One region of the Breoghania sp. L-A4 genome, then DNA from elsewhere that is predicted to be linked to it. Evidence: predicted binding sites of a transcription regulator. Region 1 holds the regulator's gene; the other holds the start of a gene.
The links. The regulator HrcA, encoded in region 1, represses chaperone genes, less so after heat shock. The targets are predictions, from matches to a motif close to GTTAGCACTCNCNNNNNGNGAGTGCTAAC.

Region 1 (3,416 bases):
GGATGACGTCACGCGCCAAATGGACGCGCGCCTCGCTGACCTCACTCCGCGGCGAGCAACGTTTCGGCCGGCTGTGGCGTATCGCCGTTGAGCGGGTTCTTGGCCGACCAGCGATAGCGGATGGTTTCAAGCCGCATGGAGCGGGCGTCGTAGAGCACCAGCCGCCCGACCAGGCTCTCGCCGAAGCCGACGATCTCCTTGATCACTTCCAGCGCCTGCATGGACCCGATGATGCCGGTGAGCGCGCCGAGCACGCCGGCCTGCGCGCAGGTGGGAAGAACGCCTTCGGGCGGCCGGTCCGGAAACAGGCAGCGATAGGTCGGGTTGGGCGCGCCGTCGTCTCCCGCGAGATGCGGCTTCAGCGTGGTGATCGAGCCGTCGAACTGCCCCACGGCCGCGGTCACCAGCGGCTTTTTCGCGTAAAAGCACGCGTCGGAGACCAGATAACGGGTGGCAAAATTGTCCGAGCCGTCCGCGACGATGTCGTAGCCCGCGATCAGCTCCACCGCGTTGTCGGCCGTGATTCGCGTGTTGTGCGCGTCGATCGTCACATGCGGGTTGAGCCGGGCGACCGAGGTGCGCGCGCTTTCCACCTTGGGTTGGCCGACGGCTGCGGTATCGTGGATGACCTGGCGCTGCAGGTTCGACAGCGACACGATGTCGTCGTCGACCACGCCGATGGTGCCGACGCCGGCCGCCGCCAGATACTGGATCATCGGCGCGCCGAGCCCGCCCGCGCCGATCACCAGCACGCGCGCGCGCTTGAGCTTCTGCTGGCCGGGGCCGCCGACATCGCTGAGTACGATGTGCCGCGCGTAGCGCTCCAGTTCCTCACCTTGCAGTGTCATGTAAGTCCCCGCGCCTGCGTTTCTTCCGCTCCGCTGGAGCAGCCTACATTCTATGTTGTCATCCCGGGTCTCGCGATGCTCGCCCGGGATGACAACGCAGAATGTCTCTCTACCCCAGCATCCGCCCCACGACCTTGGCCGTGTAGTCGACCATGGGGATGATGCGGGCGTAATTCAGCCGGGTCGGACCGATGACGCCCAGCGCGCCGACAATGCGCTGGTCCTTGTCGCGGTAGGGCGCGACAATGAGCGAGGAGCCGGACAGGGAGAACAGCTTGTTCTCCGAACCGATGAAGATCCGTACGCCGTCGCCCTGCTCCGCGAGGCCCAGGAGCTGGATCAGCTCGCGCTTGTTCTCCAGATCGTCGAACAGCAGCCGGATGCGCTCCATGTCCTCGAGCGCGCTGCGGTCCTCAAGCAGGTTGGACCGGCCGCGCACGATCAGCGTGTCCTGGTCGCCCTCGCCCTGCCCAGCCCATGTGGCCAGTCCCGCGTCGACGATCCGGCTCGTCAGCTCGTCGAGTTCCGCCTTGCGCGCGTCCTTCTGAGCGACAAGCGAGGCGCGCACCTCTTCCAGCGTCTTGGAGTTGATGTGTGCGTTGAGATAGTTGGACGCCTCGGTCAGCGCCGAGGTGGGCATGTCCGCGGGCAGTTCCAGCAGCCGGTTCTCCACCGAGCCGTCCTCGCCGACGAGCACCGCCAGCGCCCTGGTCGGCTCGAGCCGCACGAACTCGATCTGTTTCAGCCGCTTGTCCGTCTTGTGCGTCAGCACCACGCCCGCGCCGCGCGACAGACCCGACAGCATCTGGCTTGCTTCGGTCAGCAACTGCTCGATGCTGCGGTCCTCGCGCCCGGCCCTGACGTGCACCTCGATCTGCTCGCGCTCCTCGCGGCTCAGATCGCCGACCTCCAGAAGCGCGTCGACGAAGAAACGCAATCCCACATCCGTGGGCAACCGTCCGGCGCTGGTGTGCGGCGCGTAGACGAGGCCAAGATGCTCGAGATCGGCCATGACGTTGCGCACCGAGGCCGGCGACAGACTAACCGGCAGCATGCGGGCAATGTTGCGCGAGCCGACCGGCTCGCCGGTTTCCAGATAGCTCTCGACGATGGACCGGAAAATGTCGCGCGACCGTTCGTCCAGATCGCGCAGGCCGCTTTGGGTCGTCTCGATTCTCACCCGTTCACCTGTCCGTACATCTGTGTCTGCACGTCATTGGTTCTTCACCGATCGTGTTGTTTCGCGTTCGAATCGGGCCACGCCGCGGTCATCCCGTATCCCGGGACGCCGGTGCGTGCTGCCCGCAAGTCGGCGCGCGCGTTTTATATGGGTCTTGCCGGCGAGACGGCCAAGCCGGAGCGGACCACGCTGAGAAATATTAGCCGCAATTTTCGCTGTGTCGACGTGGCATGCAGCGCTTGTACGCCATCGTGTCATGAAATCGGATCGGATTCGTCACAAAGCGCGTGCCCGCCCTTTACGCCGCGCACAAAGCAAAGCTACAACGCCGCAAAGCGGCCCACGACCCGCCGTCAGCGGCCCGAACAAACCATTTGGAGTTTTCCATGCGACCGTCAAAACGCGCCGCCGACGAAATGCGCGCCGTCACTCTTGAGCGCGGTGTCTCCAAGCATGCGGAAGGCTCCTGCCTTGTGAAGTTCGGTGACACCCATGTGCTGTGCACCGCCAGCCTGGAAGAGCGCGTGCCGCCCTGGCTGCGCGGCCAGAACCGCGGCTGGGTGACCGCCGAATACGGCATGCTGCCGCGCGCCACCGGCGAGCGGATGCGCCGCGAGGCCTCCGCCGGCAAGCAGTCCGGCCGGACCCAGGAAATCCAGCGGCTGATCGGCCGGAGCCTGCGCGCCGTCACCGATCTGGGCGCGCTGGGCGAGCGCCAGATTTCCGTCGATTGCGACGTGATCCAGGCAGACGGCGGCACCCGCACCGCGGCGATCACCGGCGCCTGGGTGGCGCTGAACGACTGCATCGAGTGGATGCGCGTGCGCGACATGATCACCAAGCCGGTTCTCAAGGACCATGTGGCGGCGATCTCCTGCGGCATCTACGCCAGGACGCCGGTGCTTGATCTGGACTATCTGGAGGATTCGGACGCGGACACGGACGCTAATTTCGTCATGACCGGCAAGGGTGGCATCGTCGAGATTCAGGGCACCGCGGAGGGCGAGCCGTTTTCCGATGATGAGTTCCAGCAGCTGATGGGCCTGGCGCGTGGCGGCATCGCCCGGCTGGTCGACCTGCAGAAGATGGCCATCGGCTAGGGCATGAGCACCGGGCACCGCCGGCTGGAGCCGGGCAAGCTGGTTGTCGCCAGCCACAACAAGGGCAAGATCCGCGAGATCAACGCGCTGGTCGAGCCCTTCGGCTTCGAGGTGGTCTCCGCCGCCGATCTTGGCCTGCCCGAGCCCGAGGAAACCGGCACGACGTTTGAGGCCAATGCGGAACTGAAGGCGGTGGCTTCGGCCGAGGCCTCGGGCTACCCCGCACTTGCGGACGACAGCGGTCTGGTGGTTGATGCGCTGGACGGCGATCCGGGCATCTATTCCGCG
Region 2 (3,416 bases), 830 kb from region 1:
TCGGAAATCACCGTGCCGCCCGTCAGGATGGCGATGTCTTCCAGCATGGCCTTGCGGCGATCGCCGAAGCCCGGCGCCTTGACGGCGGCGATCTTCAGGCCGCCACGCAGCTTGTTGACGACGAGCGTGGCCAGGGCCTCGCCTTCGACGTCTTCGGCGATGATCAGCAGCGGACGCGAGGACTGAACGACCGATTCCAGAATCGGCAGCATCGCCTGCAGGTTGGAAAGCTTCTTCTCGTGCAGGAGAATGTAGGGCTTTTCCAGATCGGCGAGCATCTTGTCGGCGTTGGTCACGAAGTACGGCGACAGATAGCCGCGATCGAACTGCATGCCTTCGACGACTTCAAGCTCGGTCTCGGCGGTCTTGGCTTCCTCGACGGTGATGACACCCTCGTTGCCGACCTTCTGCATGGCCTCGGCGATCATGTCGCCGATTTCCTTGGCGCCGTTCGCGGAGATCGTGCCGACCTGGGCGACTTCGGCCGAGGTGGAGATCTTCTTGGAGCGTGCCGTCAGGTCCTTGACGACTTCGGTAACGGCCATGTCGACGCCGCGCTTCAGGTCCATCGGGTTCATGCCGGCGGCGACGGCCTTGACGCCTTCACGCACGATCGACTGGGCCAGAACGGTGGCGGTGGTGGTGCCGTCGCCAGCGATGTCGTTCGTCTTCGAAGCGACTTCGCGCAGCATCTGTGCGCCCATGTTCTCGAACTTGTCTTCAAGCTCGATTTCCTTGGCGACGGTGACGCCGTCCTTGGTGATGCGGGGAGCGCCGAAAGCCTTGTCGATGACGACGTTGCGGCCCTTGGGGCCGAGCGTCACCTTGACGGCGTTGGCCAGGATGTCCACGCCGCGCAACATGCGGTCGCGGGCATCTGTCGAGAACTTGACTTCTTTAGCAGCCATGTTGACTTCTCTCTAAAAACTGTTGGTACGAAAAGGATCCGAAAGGGGCGCCCGCTGTTAAGCGATCACGCCCATGATGTCGGATTCTTTCATGATGAGCAGGTCTTCACCGTCGATCTTGACCTCGGTGCCCGACCATTTGCCGAACAGGACGCGGTCGCCGGCCTTGACGTCGAGGGCGACGAGCTTGCCGGCGTCGTCACGTGCGCCCGGGCCCACGGAAACGACTTCGCCTTCCTGCGGCTTTTCCTTGGCGGTGTCGGGAATGATGATGCCGCCGGCGGTCTTCTCTTCGGAATCAACGCGGCGGATGACGACACGGTCGTGTAGCGGACGGAATGTCATATCTGGCTCTTTCCTCTCCTGGAGCGCCCCTCTTGGGCGGCGCTGCCATTGGTGATGCCGGAATACGGGTGCAGGGATGTCCCTGGTGCATTGTTAGCACTCATTGAAGGTGAGTGCTAACTGCTGCCCCGATGTAGTTTCGGCCCGCGCTTTTGTCAATGCGGTGGATGGCGAAAAGCGCGCGTGGTGTGGAGCTGGGGCGCGATGCCGGAAGGCGAGGATGTGCGCGTTGGTGCCGCGGTGCGTGTCGGGGCCGCTCGCATAAAGCGACAATGCGGCGGACCGGCGCATCGCGAAATGCAATTCGTATTGGCGTCCTGGGAATAGGCGGTGCACGTTCACTTGCGTCCGTGGTTAACAGGACCTTGCTACAAAAGAGGACCCGCAGGCACCGTTTTGGAATTGCGAAGCGGAATTTCGCAAACCGCATCGCATCGCGCGCTGTGATGGCCGAAACCGGGGGCTTTCCAATTCGTTTGACTTCGTTTGATTGCTTGGCTTTGCGGCCCAAGTTCGTTGATTTCCGCCTGAGGTACGGACTTGTACGAAGTATTTGTCGGAAATATTGATGAAAATTTTAATAAACTAAAGAATTCGCATAAACAACTTGGAAAGGAGAGTGCCGGGATCGGGGTGCGTTAACAAAAAATGCTGGTATTGATTGGGGAAGTTGAGCTGGTGTTTCCGGCCACATGGAGCTTCCTACGATGTTCAATCAGATGTTCGCCCCGATTTTGGCAAAATTCCGCAAAGACGATCGCGGCAATATCGCGATTCTTTTCGGACTTACGATCGTTCCGGTGGTTTTCGCCGTCGGTGCGGGCATTGACATGTCGCAAGTCGTCTCGGCCAAACAGCGTGCGCAGATAGCGGTGGATTCCGCCGCGCTCGCCATCAACACCCAGGCGTACGCGTCGATCACGAACGACGCGATGACGGCCGCGGCCCGCGCGGAGTTCGAAGCGAACTTCAATGTCCGCAGCGGCACGATTGCCGACTTCTCCGCCAGTCGCAACGCGGATGGGGCGGTCAACGTGACTGCCGAAGTCAGCGTCGGCACCGCCTTCACCCCGCTGGTCGGCATCGACGCTCTCAACTTTGTCGTGCAATCCGAGACAATCGTCGGTGACGCCAGCTTCGATGTCGTCATGGTCCTCGACAATTCGGGTTCCATGGGCGGCACGAAAATCACCACCTTGAAAGAGGCGGCGAAAGACCTGACGGCGACATTGCTGGCCGTGAACGCCACAAGCCCGGTCCCAGATCGCGTGAAGATCGGTCTGGTTCCGTTCACCGCCTTCGTCAACGTCGGCGCCGACAAGGCGGACGCCGCCTGGATCGACGTGAACGGCCTGTCGCCGGTCAACGGCAACAACATGGCCACCAACACGCCGCGCCTGGATCTCTTCAACCAGATCTCCGGCGTCAGCTGGCAGGGATGTGTCGAGGCGCGTCCGTATCCCTATGATGTGCGGGACACGGAAGCTAGCGATGCGGTTCCCGAGACGCTGTTCGTGCCCGAGTTCGCGCCCGACGAGCCGGACGAGGGCGGTTACATTCGCTACGACAACTACCGCTCCTACAGCTATTCCAACAGCTGGATCGACGACGATGGCGGCACCTGCACCACCAGCGTATCGGGCCTGGGTGCGGACGCCCATACCGCGAAGCAGCAGCGGATGTGCAAATACGATGGCGCCTCCTTCAGCTCCTGGGACAATGGCGTGAGCCGGGGTCCCAACTATGGCTGCAAGACGCAGCAGGTCACGCCGTTGACCACCAGCAAGGATACGGTCGACGCCGCGATCGACGCCATGGTCGCCGATGGCTACACCAACATCCATCAGGGTGTGATGTGGGGATGGCGGGCGATTTCGCCGCAGGCGCCGTTTACCGAGGGCCGCGCGATGAACGATCCCGCCAATCCCGGCCACCGGCGCATCATGATCGTCATGACCGATGGCGCGAACACCTACGAGTGGAACGACAGGAACCCGAACATCTCCAAGTACAATGCCTATGGCTACGTGCCGGAGAACCGGACGGGCATCGACTACAACAACAATGGCGATGTGACGGATGTGATGGACACGCGGACCGGAGAGGCCTGCGCCAACGCCAAGGCGGACGGCGAGATCGAGGTCTACACGATCGCCTTCCAGA

Region 2: groES (co-chaperone GroES) is a predicted target of HrcA. The motif match lies at 1,346-1,374, and genes of this name have one in related genera.

What each region holds. Positions count from the first base shown of each region.
Region 1 covers NZ_CP031841.1:124,254-127,669, forward strand. The annotation lists gene moeB (molybdopterin-synthase adenylyltransferase MoeB) at 42-848, opposite strand; gene hrcA (heat-inducible transcriptional repressor HrcA) at 958-2,028, opposite strand; gene rph (ribonuclease PH) at 2,415-3,128, shown strand; gene rdgB (RdgB/HAM1 family non-canonical purine NTP pyrophosphatase) at 3,132-3,416, shown strand, end outside.
Region 2 covers NZ_CP031841.1:950,137-953,552, forward strand. The annotation lists gene groL (chaperonin GroEL) at 1-908, opposite strand, end outside; gene groES (co-chaperone GroES) at 966-1,253, opposite strand; gene D1F64_RS04455 (pilus assembly protein TadG-related protein) at 1,973-3,416, shown strand, end outside.